Regions from separate parts of the Streptomyces sp. NPDC056161 genome, predicted to be linked through region 4. Evidence: riboswitches for the same ligand, from Rfam matches in the RefSeq annotation. Region 4 holds a riboswitch; each other region holds the start of a gene.
What was found. Region 4 has a riboswitch for cobalamin ahead of ACFC09_RS33565 (ribonucleoside-diphosphate reductase subunit alpha). Riboswitches for the same ligand answer to the same signal wherever they lie in the genome.

Region 1: linked by a shared signal. The riboswitch ahead of ACFC09_RS06695 (CbtB-domain containing protein) and the one ahead of ACFC09_RS33565 (ribonucleoside-diphosphate reductase subunit alpha) in region 4 are both predicted to bind cobalamin.
Region 2: linked by a shared signal. The riboswitch ahead of ACFC09_RS00475 (ABC transporter substrate-binding protein) and the one ahead of ACFC09_RS33565 (ribonucleoside-diphosphate reductase subunit alpha) in region 4 are both predicted to bind cobalamin.
Region 3: linked by a shared signal. The riboswitch ahead of ACFC09_RS24150 (cobalamin biosynthesis protein) and the one ahead of ACFC09_RS33565 (ribonucleoside-diphosphate reductase subunit alpha) in region 4 are both predicted to bind cobalamin.

What each region holds. Positions count from the first base shown of each region.
Region 1 is NZ_JBHJUV010000005.1:59,219-62,634, reverse strand. Features, by position in the region: gene ACFC09_RS06705 (hypothetical protein) at 1-461, shown strand, start outside; gene ACFC09_RS06700 (CbtA family protein) at 595-1,347, opposite strand; gene ACFC09_RS06695 (CbtB-domain containing protein) at 1,370-1,591, opposite strand; cobalamin riboswitch at 1,628-1,769, opposite strand; gene ACFC09_RS06690 (enoyl-CoA hydratase/isomerase family protein) at 1,827-2,903, opposite strand; gene ACFC09_RS06685 (LysR substrate-binding domain-containing protein) at 3,327-3,416, shown strand, end outside.
Region 2 is NZ_JBHJUV010000001.1:96,309-99,724, forward strand. Features, by position in the region: gene ACFC09_RS00470 (FecCD family ABC transporter permease) at 1-934, opposite strand, end outside; gene ACFC09_RS00475 (ABC transporter substrate-binding protein) at 931-1,956, opposite strand; cobalamin riboswitch at 2,015-2,191, opposite strand; gene ACFC09_RS00480 (collagenase) at 2,739-3,416, opposite strand, start outside.
Region 3 is NZ_JBHJUV010000026.1:67,405-70,820, reverse strand. Features, by position in the region: gene ACFC09_RS24160 (anion permease) at 1-854, shown strand, start outside; gene ACFC09_RS24155 (hypothetical protein) at 886-1,107, shown strand; cobalamin riboswitch at 1,484-1,628, shown strand; gene ACFC09_RS24150 (cobalamin biosynthesis protein) at 1,726-2,667, shown strand; gene ACFC09_RS24145 (cobyric acid synthase) at 2,664-3,416, shown strand, end outside.
Region 4 is NZ_JBHJUV010000046.1:27,785-31,200, forward strand. Features, by position in the region: gene mctP (monocarboxylate uptake permease MctP) at 1-844, shown strand, start outside; cobalamin riboswitch at 1,107-1,274, shown strand; gene ACFC09_RS33565 (ribonucleoside-diphosphate reductase subunit alpha) at 1,399-3,416, shown strand, end outside.

The DNA.
Region 1 (3,416 bases), on a different contig from region 4:
ATCGGGCCCTCGGTGTCTGGGGCGTGATGATGCCCGGTCTGTGCCAGTTCGTCGCGGGGCTCATCCTGTTCATCGGGCTGACCTGGTTCGAGGTCTTCACCAAGTCACCGCCGCTGTACATGGCCGCGCTGGCCTTCTCCGTGTACGGCGTCCACTGGTTCGCGCTCGGCATCAACCGTTATCGCGGAAATGAGCCTCGTACCAACGCCGGTATGTGCATCGCCTACTTGGTGGTGTCCGCGATGGGTGCCACCATCTTCTTCAGAGTCGGTGACTGGCCGGTGGGCCTGCTGTTCCTGGGCCTTTTCGCCGTCTATTTCTGGCACTTCTTCACCGTGATCGGCGTCAAGCCGGCCGAGCGCATCTACGGACTCTTCCACACCCTGACCGGCTGCTGGCTCATGTATCTCACCTACGCGGTCGCCGTGAACTCCTCTCTGGGCTACCACTGGCCGGTATAGGCGAGGGGCGGCTGAGGCCGGAAGTGCGTGGCGGGACCGGAGACCGACGGGTCTCCGGTCCCGTTGGGTTCGGAAAGCCGGACTTCCCCAACGGGCACGGGAGCGTCGTCGGTCACGTGCCCGGTTCGCGGAATCAACGCGCGGCCGGAACCGCCTTGCCGGCCGCGGCCGTCGCGGGCTTCGGATGCAGCAGCCGCTCGGCGAGTTCCCCGAAGGCCAGACCGAATCCGCCCCACAGGACGGCCTGGACGGCCAGGGCGGACAGCCGGAACCGCCACAACAGCGTGGCCGGGAAGCCCGCCGGCACCTCGTTCACGGACGGCAGGAACGCATACGCCAGTCCGATCACGAGGGCGAACGCGGCGACCGCCGTGACGGTGGCGTACCACGTGCCCAGCCGCGGGGTGAGCCGCTTGCCGAGGATCGCGGCGCCGATCGCGAGGAGCACGCCGAGCAGCATCATCAGGAAATACAGGGCGGTCCGCTTGCCGATGGTGTCGGGAGCGCCGACGGACGGCGGGTTGGCCGGGTACTTCAGGAACGGCACGACGTACACGGCGAGCAGCGCGCAGCCCGCCAGCAGCAGCGCGGTCGCCCGGGGGCCGAAGCGCCCGACGCGGCCGAGGGCGACGCAGAAGGCGAGCGCCGCGATGCCGCCGAAGGCGATGCCGTAGACGAGGACGCCGGTGGCGAGCCCCGCGGTGGACTGGAGGGAACGGGAGACGACCTCCGTTTCGTGCTCGTGGGCGTGGGCGTCCTCGAAGCCGATCGCCTTGTCGACGCTCGGCTCACCGAGGAAGTAGGCCACGATCAGGGCGAGTACACCGGCCGCGAGGCCGGCGAGCATGCCCCGCACGAGAAGGTTCCGTACGGTTTCGGAGTTCATGGGCGTGCGGTGTCCCCTCGCGTCAGTGGCAGGGGAAGCCGAGCAGGTGGCGGGCGTCGTGGACCCATTCGTGGACGTCCGTGCCGCTGAACACGGAGGTGGCGCCCTGCTCGGCGCCGACGAAGTACAGCAGGATCAGCATCAACAGGCCGAAGAAGACCGCCCAGGGCGCTATCGCCTTGAGCGGTACCTTGGCGGGGACGACCGGAGTGGTGGCTGTCGGCCGGGCGACGGTCTGCGCCATGGCAGGACCTCCTCTGGGAGCTCGCGTCCCATCTCGGTGGTGCACTGGACGACAGTCACGGGTCTGACTCACGAGCGGCCCGGGGGCCCTCACATACAGTGGCGCGACCGTGCCGGATTCCCACCGGCTTCCGTCGTACCGTCGTCGATATCGCACAGACCGTACCGCGCGGCGCGGGCCGGGCCAAGACCGCATCCGCCCGAGACGATCTCGGCCTCGCGGCGAAGGGCCCGGTTCACCGGGCCGCTTCGGGGCCTCCGCCGGGTCCGGCGAGCCCCAGTTCACGGTCGCCGAGCGGGGCGAAGAAGCGCTCCACGTCGGCGTCGGTGACCTCGGCGAGGGTGCCGGGGAACCAGCGCGGGGTGCGGTCCTTGTCGATGATCTGGGCCCGGATGCCCTCCACCAGGTCCGGGGTGCTCAGGGCCGCGCAGGAGACGCGGTACTCCTGGTCGAGGACCCGTTCCAGCGCCCCGAGCCGCCGGGCGCGGCGCAGCGCGGCCAGGGTCACCTTGAGTGCGGTGGGCGACCTGCCGAGCAGGGTGTCCGCCACGTCCCGCGCGGCCGGGTCGTGGTGGGTGAGCAGCCGGTGGAGGATCTCCTCGACAGTGCCCGCGGCGTAGCACGTGTCGATCCACTCCCGCTGTCCGGCCAGCTCGCTCGGCGGCGGCGGCTGTGCGTGGCGGGCGAGGACGGCCCGTACGGGCGCACGGGTGAGGTCGGCGAGGAGGCGCGGCAGGGCGGCGGAGGGTACGTAGTGGTCGGCGAGCCCGCACACCAGGGCGTCGGCAGCGCTGATCCGAGAGCCCGTCAGCGCCAGGTGGGCGCCCAGTTCGCCCGGTGCGCGGGCGAGCAGATGGGTGCCGCCGATGTCGGGGACGAAACCGATGCCGGTCTCGGGCATGGCGATCCGGGACCGCTCGGTGACGATCCGGACGCTGCCGTGCGCGGAGATGCCGACACCGCCGCCCATGACGATGCCGTCCATGACGGCGACGTACGGCTTGGGGTAGCGGGCGATGCGGGCGTTGAGGCGGTATTCGTCGCGCCAGAAGGCCGCCGAGGAGGCGCCGTCCCCGTCGCGGGCGTCGCCGTGGACGGCGCGGATGTCGCTGCCCGCGCACAGGCCGCGCTCCCCCGCACCGGCGATGACGACGATCCGGACGGCCGGGTCGCGCTCCCACACGGTGAGCGCCTCGTCGATGCGCCGCACCATCGCGTGGTTCAGCGCGTTGAGGGCCTGGGGCCGGTTGAGAGTGATGTGGGCTGCCTGCCCCGCGGTGTGCAGCAGAACGGGTTCCTCGGTGCCGGTCATCCGGACGTCTCCGTCGCTCCGCGGGCCTCGATGACACACATGATCTCGTGGGTTCCTTCTGCGTTGTGGTGGACACACAGGTCATGACGAGGTCTCCGCGGGAAGCGGGCCGGCCGGAACTCGATCACCGATCGCAGTGGCGGCGGGGCGACGCCGGATGCGCACGGCTCCCTCGCCATGGCTTCGATCGTCGCTCTCCCCCTCGGCGCAATGCAAAGCGTCACCGTCCGGAGGTGTCCGCTCACGGAGAGTGCTCCGCCGACGGCCGCGGCGGGCGCGGCCACCGCGGCTGCGGCCCGTGCGAGCGCTGCCCGGCTCCGTGCCGGGACGGCCGCCCGCTCGCGATGCCGACCGGGTGCGCCGGTCCGCCGGCCTGCCGGTTCGGGATGTGACACGGTCGCGGCGGCGTGATGGCATGGGCACATGGAGTTGCGGGAGCTGCGGGCGTTCGTGGCGGTGGTGGAGGAGGGCGGGCTGTCCGCGGCGGCACGGCGGCTGCACGTGAGCCAGCCG
Region 2 (3,416 bases), on a different contig from region 4:
CCTCCTGGGGGTCGAGGGCGGTACGGGCCAGGGTGTCCACCCACACCAGGAACACGGCTCCGGTCAGTGCCGTCACCGGCAGCAGGCGGCCGTGCCCGGAGCCGGTGAGGGCGCGGGTGGCGTGCGGCAGGACCAGGCCGACGAAGCCGATCGCGCCGGCGCAGCTGACCAGGACGGCGGTGAGCAGCGCGGTCGCGGAGAGGAGCACCAGGCGGGTCCGGGCGACGCCGACCCCGAGTCCCGCGGCGGCCTCGTCACCGAAGGCGAAGGCGTCCAGCGTGTTCGCGTATCCGAGGCAGACGGCCAGGACGACGGCGAGGACGCCGGTGCAGAGCAACACCTGTCCCCACTCGGCGCCGGTGAGCGAGCCGAGCAGCCAGAACAGTACGCCCCTGGTGGTCTCGGCGTCCGCCGAGGTCAGGACGGTGAACGAGGTCAGCGCGGAGAACAGTTGCATGGCCGCCACGCCCGACAGCACGACCCGGTCGGTGCTGCCGCCGAGGGTGTGGCTGAGGAGCAGCACCAGGGCGAAGGAGAGCAGCGCCCCGAGGAAGGCGCCCGCCGACAGGGACACCGCTCCCCCGCCCACGCCCAGCACGACCACGGCGACCGCTCCGGTGGACGCGCCGGAGGAGACCCCGAGCACGAAAGGGTCGGCCAGCGGATTGCGCAGCAACGACTGCAGCACCGCACCGCACACGGCGAGTCCGGCCCCGCTCACGGCGGCGAGCAGTGTGCGCGGCATCCGCAGGTTCCACACGATGCCGTCCCGCAGCGGTGTCAACGTGCTCTCGCCGAGGCCGAGATGGGCCGCGACGGCGGCCCACACGTCGCCGGTGGAGATGTCGGCCGGTCCGATGGTCACGGCCCAGGCGATCGACGCGAGCAGCGCGGCAAGGCCGCCACCGGTCAACAGGAGCGTGCGGACGGTCACTTGACGAGCCCGAAGTCACGCAGTGCGGCTGCGACCTGCTCGATCCCCTCGACCGTGCGGATGGACGGGTTCATCGCCTGCCCGCTCAGCATGACGTACCGCTTCTTCTTCACGGCGGTCAGATTGCGGGTGGCGGGATCGGTCTCCAGGAAACGGATCTTGGCCTGCGCCGTCTCGGCGGTCTGCTGCTTGCGGGTCAGGTCGCCCAGGACGATCACGTCGGGGTCGCGGTCGGCGACGGTCTCCCAGTTGATCTGGGGCCACTCGTCGTGGGTGTCGGCAAAGGCGTTCTCGGCGCCGACCGCACGGGTGATGGCACCCGGTGCTCCGCAGCAGCCGGCCAGGTACGGTGACTGGGAATTGGCGAACCAGTACATGAGCGAGACGTCCGAGCCGTGCGATCCGGCGGTTGCCGTGCTCACCCGCTTCTTCAGTGCGGCAATGAGCGTCTCGCCCCGCGCGTCGACGCCGAACGCGCGGGCCAGGTCGCGTATCTCGCCGTACACGGCGTCCAGGGTGAGCGGCCTGCCGCGCGATCCGTCGCCGCCGCTGTCGTTGTCCTTGCCCTCGGCGCAGTCGGACGGTGAGACGTACGTCGGTACGCCCAGTTTCTCGAACTGCTCGCGGGTGGCGACCCCGCCCTTGCCGAGGGTGGAGACGAACGAGGCGGTCACGAGGTCGGGTTCGGCGTCCAGGACCTTCTCGAAGGAGGGATTGTCCTCGGCCAGGCGTGGCACGGAGGCGTTGGCGTGCTCCAGGCCCTTCATCACCGGGTCGGTCCAGGTCGCCGTGCCCGCCATGCGGTCGCCGAGGCCGAGGGAGAGAAGGATCTCCGTGGTGCCCTGGTTCAGGGAGACGGCGCGCTTCGGCGGGGACTTCAGGGTGACCTTGTGGCCACAGTTGTCGATGGTGCGCGGGTAGCCGGCGGCGGACGTCTGCTGCGACTTCCCGTCAGTGGACGAGCCGCACGCGGTGAGCAGCAGGGCGGAGGCGAGCAGGAGCGCGGGGGCGCGGAGGAACACGGGCAGCCTTGGGGGTCGGGGCTCGTTCGCGGAGCCTGGCCTACGGACGTCCTCCGCGCCGGGGCGCGGAGGTGCCAGCAGGTCTTCGGACTCGGGTTCGTCCGGTCGGGGCGCCTTCCCGGTCTCCCAGTGGCGTCGTGCCCCGCCCGTCCCCCTCACCGCTGCGCGTCAGTTCCGGGTTCGCACCGGATTCCCTGGCCTCGGATGTGGCTCGACTGGCCCGCTGAGAGTATCAAGTCCGCTGTCCGGCGGGCAGGCCGCCGTCGGCCTGGTGCGGCGGGCGGTCCGCGAGGCGTGACGCACCGTTGCGCCGCCTTCCCGGACCCGCTCGCCGAGCAGCCGGTGTCGATCGCCGCCGACCACATGAAGCCGCGCCCGCTGAGCTTCCATCCGCACGCGACGATCTCGGAGGACCGCACGTCGGGGACGGTCACCGCCACGATGACCCTGACCGGCGGCGCGAAGGGCAAGGCCGTGAGTTTCCAGGTCTTCCCCGACAAGTACCAGCCGTTCTCCAGCACGACGACGTGGTCGTCACCGTCGACACCGACACCACTGGGACGCAGCGGTACGCCGGCCGGATCGCCACGACCGAAGAGAGCTGATCGGCCCCGCACGGCTCGCTGCCATCGCGTCAAGCACCCGGCGCCGGGGGATCAGGGGCCTCCTCCGCCGGTCGGCAGCAAACTTGACTTCCGGGGTGCCGTGCGAGCGACACCGTGGGGAAGGGCCCGCGCGCGTCACCGGGTGGGTGGTGTCGCGCGCGGGCGTCGTGTGGTGTGTCAGCGTCGGATGGGACCCTCACACGTGTAGTCCGACGTGCCGGCGATCCGGTTGGACCAGATGTCCACGTCGTCGAAGGAGCAGTTCATGTCGGTCAGGTTGTTGTCGCCGCCCGCGGCACGGTCGAGGAGGAAGTAGTCGACCGTCTCGGACATGTCCTTGAAGACCGCGTCCGTGTCGCCGGCATCGGTCAGGTTCGCGGTGATCCGGCCGGTGCACACGAACCGGGGACGCTCCGCGGAGCCGCCGGCCCGGCAGTCGGGGACGGATTCGGTCGTCGCGGTGAAGGAGGAGCGGATCTGGTCGGGCGAGGTGTCGCGGAGTTGGTCCAGGGGCGTATAGGTGGTGTCGGGCACGTACAGGTCGTCGACGTGGGAGATCTGTTCGTCGAGGAAGCGGTCGTACGCGCTCTGCAACCCCGTGTCCCTGCCGAGTCGGTCGCGCCAGGCGTCGAAGGCCGCCGGGTCGTCGGACCGCAGGTCGCGGTACATCTCCTTCAGCAGGGAGGGGTGTTCGGCCCACAGGAACTCGAAGAAGGTGCCCGCGTAGTCGTAGAAACGGAAGCCGTCGCCGTCGTAGGTGGCGTGCAGGAGCTGGTTCACGGTCATGCGCGGTCCGCCGCCGGCCGTGTCGTTGATGATGCCCTGGACCAGGGACTTGCGGACCCGGATGCCGTC
Region 3 (3,416 bases), on a different contig from region 4:
ACTCGCTCGACGGCGCCGCGGAGGGCAAGGCCGCCGAGAAGGGCTACCGGGCCGGCCAGATCGCCTCCGCGGGTCTGGTCTCCCTGGCCCACGGCACCAACGACGCCCAGAAGACCATGGGCGTCATCACCCTGGCGCTGATCGCCGGCGGTGCGATCGCCCCCGGCTCGAACCCGCCCACCTGGGTCGTCCTCTCCGCGGGTCTCGCCATCGCGCTCGGCACCTACCTCGGCGGCTGGCGCATCATCCGCACGATGGGCAAGGGACTGACCGACCTCCGGCCGCGGCAGGGCTTCGCCGCCCAGACCAGCGCGGCGACCGCCATCCTGGCCTCCTCGCACCTCGGCTTCTCGCTCTCCACCACGCATGTCGTCTCCGGTTCCGTGATGGGCGCGGGGCTGGGCCGCAAGGGCGGGGTGGTGCGCTGGTCGACGGCCGGCCGGATGTGCGTCGCCTGGGCGCTGACGCTGCCGGCCGCCGCGCTCGTCGGTGCGCTCGCGGAAGTCGTCACGGAACTGGGTGACTGGGGCACCGCGGGTGTGGCCGTCTGCCTGGTCGGCTCCGCCGTGGGGATCTGGCGGGTCTCGCGGCGTGAGGTCGTGGACCACAGCAACGTCAATGAGGTGAACGGCACCCGGGAGTCGGCCGTTCCGGTTGGGCCGGCCGTTCCGGTTGGGCCCGCCGCTGTGGTCGAGTCGGTCGGTGTGGTGTCCGCCACCATCGGCGCCGGTTCCGCGGGTTCCGGCGGTTCCGCCGGTTCGCCCTCGGGGGCGGGCGGGCCGGCCGCTGCGGTCGCCTCGGCCGCGCCCGTCGCCGCCGATCCGGCCGGGCCGCCGCCGAGTGCCGCCGTCTGAGACGCGAGGAAGAAGCATCACCATGGACACCATGCACATCGACTGGGCGGCTCTCGGTTCCGTCTTCGGCGTCAGCCTCGGGGTCACCGTGGCGCTCGTGGGGCTGTTCACCCTCGGGGTGGCCGGATTGTCGCGCCGTGAACGGGCCGTTGCGCGGGGAGGTTCCGCGGGGGTGGCGTTGGCTGGGGCGTACGCCTGCTTTGTGGCGTGCGCCGCGGCTGTGGGGTATGGGATCTTTTTGATCGCGGGGTGAGTGGTTCGGGGCGTGGGGGTTTTGCGCAGTTCCCCGCGCCCCTACCGGGGTTCGCGTCGTTGCTCGGCCGCGCGTGCGTGGTCGTTTTTGCGCAGTTCCCCGCGCCCCTACCGGGGATCGCGTCGTTGCTCAGCCGCGCGTGCGTGGTCGTTTTTGCGCAGTTCCCCGCGCCCCTACCGGGGATCGCGTCGTTGCTCGGCCGCGCGTGCGTCGTCGGTTTTGCGCAGTTCCCCGCGCCCCTATCGGGGATCGCGTCATCAGTCCGCCGCGCGTGCGTCGTGGGTTTTGCGTGGTTCCCCGCGTGCCCATCCGGGGGAGTCGTCTCGGTATGAGGCTGGGCACACTCTTCCCTTGCAGGTCAGCGGCTGGTTGACGGTTCTTCGGGGGGCGTGGTGGACTTCCGGAGCCATGTACGGCGGCAGGAGAGGAAGCCGGTGCGAATCCGGCGCGGTCCCGCCACTGTCACCGGGGAAGGACTTCCCCGGGAGCCAGGAACTCTCGCCGCCGGTCTCGTCGAACCAGGGCGTGGACACCCTGAGTGAGGACATATCGCCATGCTCGGCTGCGGATTGAGATACAGCACCAGGTCGCTTCCCGACCCGACGGCCGGCTGAACCGGTGCGTGCCGATCGCGTCTTCGCGTACGGCGCCGCTCTCGGCCTCCTCGGCGATCTGCTCGTGGGCGATCCGCGCCACGGACATCCGGTCGCCGGGTTCGGGCGTGCCGCCGGCGCGGCGGAGCGGGTGCTGTGGCGGGACCACCGGGGGTGGGGAGCCCTGTACACCGCCGTGTGCGTCGGCGGTGCCGCGGGCCTCGGAGCGCTGGCCCGGCGGGCCGTGCGTGCCTCCCCCGCCGGTTCCGTGGCGCTGACCGGGGCCGTCACCTGGGCGGTGGTGGGCGGGACTTCGCTCGCCCGGGAGGCCCAGGCCGTCCGGCGGGCCCTCGACGCGGGGGACGTCACCGCGGCGCGGGCCCGGCTGCCGCATCTGTGCGGACGGGATCCGCAGGCCCTCGACGCCCAGGGGATCGCGCGGGCCGTCGTGGAGTCGGTGGCCGAGAACACGTCCGACGCGGTCGTCGGGGCGCTGGTGTGGGGGGCATTGGGCGGGGTGCCCGGGTTCGTCGCCTTCCGTGCGGTGAACACCCTCGACGCGATGGTCGGGCACCGGTCGCCGCGGCACCGGCGGTTCGGGTGGGCCGCCGCGCGGCTCGACGACGTCGCCGGCTGGCCGGGGGCACGGCTCACCGCGGTGCTCGCCGCCGTCTCGGGCCCGGACGCACGGGGTGCGGTGCGGGCCTGGCGGGCCGACGCCCACCGGCATCCGAGCCCCAACGCCGGCCCCGTGGAGGCTTCCTTCGCCGGGGCGCTGGACGTGCGGCTGGGCGGGACGCTGTCGTACGGGGGACGGGTCGAGCACCGGCCCGTGCTCAACGGCGGCGGGCGGGAGGTCGCCGCCGCGGACATCGACCGTGCGGTACGGCTGTCCCGCCGGGTCGGGCTGCTCGCGCTCGGCGTCACGACCGCAGCGCGGCTGGCCGTGCGGGGGCGCACGTCATGAGCGGTGGTGGGCTGCTCGTCGCCGGTACCACCTCCGACGCGGGCAAGAGCGTGGTCACGGCGGGGATCTGCCGGTGGCTGGTGCGGCAGGGCGTCGCGGTCGCGCCGTTCAAGGCGCAGAACATGTCCCTGAACTCGTTCGTCACCCGCGAGGGCGCCGAGATCGGGCGGGCCCAGGCGATGCAGGCCCAGGCGTGCCGGATCGAACCGACCGCGCTGATGAACCCGGTCCTGCTCAAACCGGGCGGGGAGCAGAGCAGTCAGGTCGTGCTCATGGGCAGGCCGGTGGGCGAGATGAGCGCGCGCGGGTACCACGGCGGACGCCAGGAGCGGCTGCTGGGAACCGTGCTCGACTGCCTCGCCACGCTGCGGGACACGTACGACGTGGTGATCTGCGAGGGCGCGGGCAGCCCGGCGGAGATCAACCTGCGGCGGACCGACATCGTGAACATGGGCCTCGCCCGCAAGGCGCGGCTGCCCGTGCTGGTGGTCGGCGACATCGACCGCGGGGGTGTCTTCGCGTCGTTCTTCGGGACCGTGGCGCTGCTGTCCCGCGCGGACCAGGAGCTGGTCGCCGGATTCCTCGTCAACAAGTTCCGCGGGGACGTCGGCCTGCTGGAGCCGGGGCTCGACATGCTGCGCGGCCTGACCGGGCGGCCCGCCTACGGCGTCCTGCCGTTCCGGCCCGGCCTCGGCATCGACGAGGAGGACGGGGTGGCCGTCTCCCTGCGGGGCGCGGTACGGGAGTCG
Region 4 (3,416 bases):
GCTGGGCTCCGCGCTCGCGCTGTTCATGTACCCGCACTCGATCACCGCGACGCTGTCCTCGCGCAGCCGTGAGGTGATCCGCCGCAACACCACGATCCTGCCGCTGTACTCCCTGATGCTGGGCCTGCTCGCCCTGCTGGGCTTCATGGCCATCGCGGCCGGGGTCAAGGTCGACAACGGCCAGTTGGCCATCCCGCAGCTGTTCGAGGACATGTTCCCGGACTGGTTCGCGGGCGTGGCGTTCGCGGCGATCGCCATCGGTGCCCTGGTGCCCGCGGCGATCATGTCCATCGCGGCCGCGAACCTGTTCACCCGGAACATCTACAAGGACTTCATCAAGCCGGACGCGACGCCGGCGCAGGAGACCCGGGTCTCCAAGATCGTGTCGCTGCTGGTGAAGGTGGGCGCGCTGGTCTTCGTCCTGAGCATGGACAAGACGGTCGCCATCAACTTCCAGCTGCTGGGCGGCATCTGGATCCTCCAGACCTTCCCGGCCCTGGTCGGCGGCCTGTTCACCCGCTGGTTCCACCGCTGGGCGCTGCTCGCGGGCTGGGCGGTCGGCATGGTGTACGGCACGGTCGCCGCGTACGGCGTCGCCTCGCCCACGCAGAAGCACTTCGGCGGCTCCGCCAAGGAGATCCCCGGGATCGGCGAGATCGGCTACATCGGCACGACGGCGTTCGTGCTCAACGTCCTCATCACCGTCGCCCTGACCTTCGTGCTGAAGGCCGTGAAGGCTCCCGAGGGCGTGGACGAGACGGCCCCGGAGGACTACACGGCCGACGCGGGCGACAGCGCCGTCCGGTCGGCGCCGACCCCCGCGACCGCCGGCGCCGACCACTGAAAGACCGCCCCGCAGGGGCGCACGGAACCGTACGGACAACCGCACACGTCCCACAGCGGGCCGCCGAAGCCGAGACCGGCAACGGCGGCCCGCTGCCGCGCCCGCGACCCGCGCCCGCACGACCGCCGACACCCCGCACAGGGGCGCGGGGAACCGCGCGACCGGCCGTCCACGGCCCGCACCCCGCCACCAGGGCCGAGCGACAACGTCACTCTCCTCACCTACCCGTTGACACTCCGATACCGCCGCGACACAACATCTAGGGGTGGCACCGCAAGGCGGCACTAGATGTATGCTCATGCTCGCTGTCGCCGCAGGGGAATCCGGTGCGAATCCGGAACTGTCCCGCAACGGTGTACTCATGCGCGTATGCCCGCATACGCGCATGCAGGCTTCAGTCCGAGGACCTGCCGACAGTGCGCCCGGCCGTCCGGTCCGGGTGCCTGACGTCCGGGCCTCGTGGAGTGGGCCGGCGGATGCGTGCCGCTGTCTGCGCTCGTGTGCTGCCCCCTGCCCTCCCGCAAGGCCCCGTGCCGAGCGAGGGAGAGCCACACGTGACCATCGCGCCAGCCGATCCGGCTTCAGCCGTCCAGGCGACCGCCGTCCCCGTGGAGACCGACGGTCCCGGTGCCGCGCTGCTGCGGACCCTGACCGAGCTGACCACCGACCTCCCCGACGCCGACCCCGGCCGGGTCGCCGCCGCCGCGCTGCGCGGCCGGTCCGCACGGGCCGACGCCGAGGCCACCGCGGAGTTGCGCGAGCTGGCCACGGAGGCGGCCGCCGGGCTGATCTCGGAGGACCCCGCCTACTCGCGGCTGGCCGCCCGCCTGCTGACCCTCTCCGTCCGCGCCGAGGCGGCCTCGCAGGGCGTCACGTCGTTCACCGAGTCGATCGCCGTGGGCCACCGCGAAGGGCTCATCGCCGACCGCACCGCGGAGTTCGTCCGGCTGCACGCGGCCCGCCTCGACGCCCTGGTCGACCCGGCCGCCGACGACCGCTTCGGCTACTTCGGCCTGCGCACGCTGCACAGCCGCTACCTGCTGCGCCACCCCCTCACCCGCAAGGTCATCGAGACGCCCCAGCACTTCATGCTGCGCGTCGCCGCCGGCCTGGCCGAGGACCACAGCGCGCGAGCCGCGGCCGAGGTCGCCGCGCTCTACGGGCTGATGAGCCGCCTCGACTACCTGCCCTCCTCCCCCACCCTCTTCAACTCCGGCACCCGCCACCCGCAGATGTCGTCCTGCTACCTGCTGGACTCCCCGAAGGACGAGCTGGACTCCCTCTACGAGCGCTACCACCAGGTGGCCCGCCTCTCCAAGCACGCCGGCGGCATCGGTCTCTCCTACTCCCGCGTCCGCTCCCGCGGTTCGCTGATCCGCGGCACCAACGGGCACTCCAACGGCATCGTCCCGTTCCTGAAGACCCTCGACGCCTCCGTGGCCGCGGTGAACCAGGGCGGCCGGCGCAAGGGCGCGGCGGCGGTCTACCTGGAGACCTGGCACTCCGACATCGAGGAGTTCCTGGAGCTGCGCGACAACACCGGTGAGGACGCCCGCCGTACCCACAACCTCAACCTCGCGCACTGGGTCCCGGACGAGTTCATGCGCCGGGTCGAGGCCGACGGGCAGTGGTCGCTGTTCTCGCCGTCGGACGTGCCCGACCTGGTCGACCTGTGGGGCGCGGAGTTCGACGCCGCCTACCGCCGGGCGGAGGCGGCCGGGCTCGCGCAGAAGACCGTCCCGGCCCGTGATCTCTACGGCCGGATGATGCGCACCCTCGCGCAGACCGGCAACGGCTGGATGACCTTCAAGGACGCGGCCAACCGCACCGCCAACCAGACGGCCGAGCCGGGCCACGTCGTCCACTCCTCCAACCTCTGCACGGAGATCCTGGAGGTCACCGACGACGGCGAGACCGCGGTCTGCAACCTGGGCTCGGTCAACCTGGGCGCGTTCGTGCGCGGCGGGGACATCGACTGGGAGCGGCTGGACGAGACGGTCCGCACCGCCGTCACCTTCCTCGACCGGGTCGTCGACATCAACTTCTACCCGACCGAGCAGGCCGGCCGCTCCAATGCCCGGTGGCGGCCGGTGGGCCTCGGGGTGATGGGTCTTCAGGACGTCTTCTTCCAGCTGCGGCTGCCCTTCGACTCCCCGGCGGCGCGCGAGCTGTCCACCCGGATCGCGGAGCGCATCATGCTCGCCGCCTACGAGGCCTCCGCCGACCTCGCCGAGCGCCCCCAAGCACCTGCGACAAGCTCCGGTGCAGGGGGGACCCCCATCGGCCCGCTGCCCGCCTGGGAGCAGACCCGTACCGCGCGGGGCGTGCTGCACCCCGACCACTACGGCGTGACGCCGGCCTGGCCGGAGCGCTGGGCGGCCCTGCGCGAGCGCGTCGCCCGCACGGGCCTGCGCAACTCGCTGCTCCTCGCCATCGCCCCGACCGCCACGATCGCCTCCATCGCGGGCGTGTACGAGTGCATCGAGCCGCAGGTCTCCAACCTGTTCAAGCGCGAGACCCTGTCCGGGGAGTTCCTCCAGGTCAACTCGTACCTGGTCCGGGACCTCAAGGA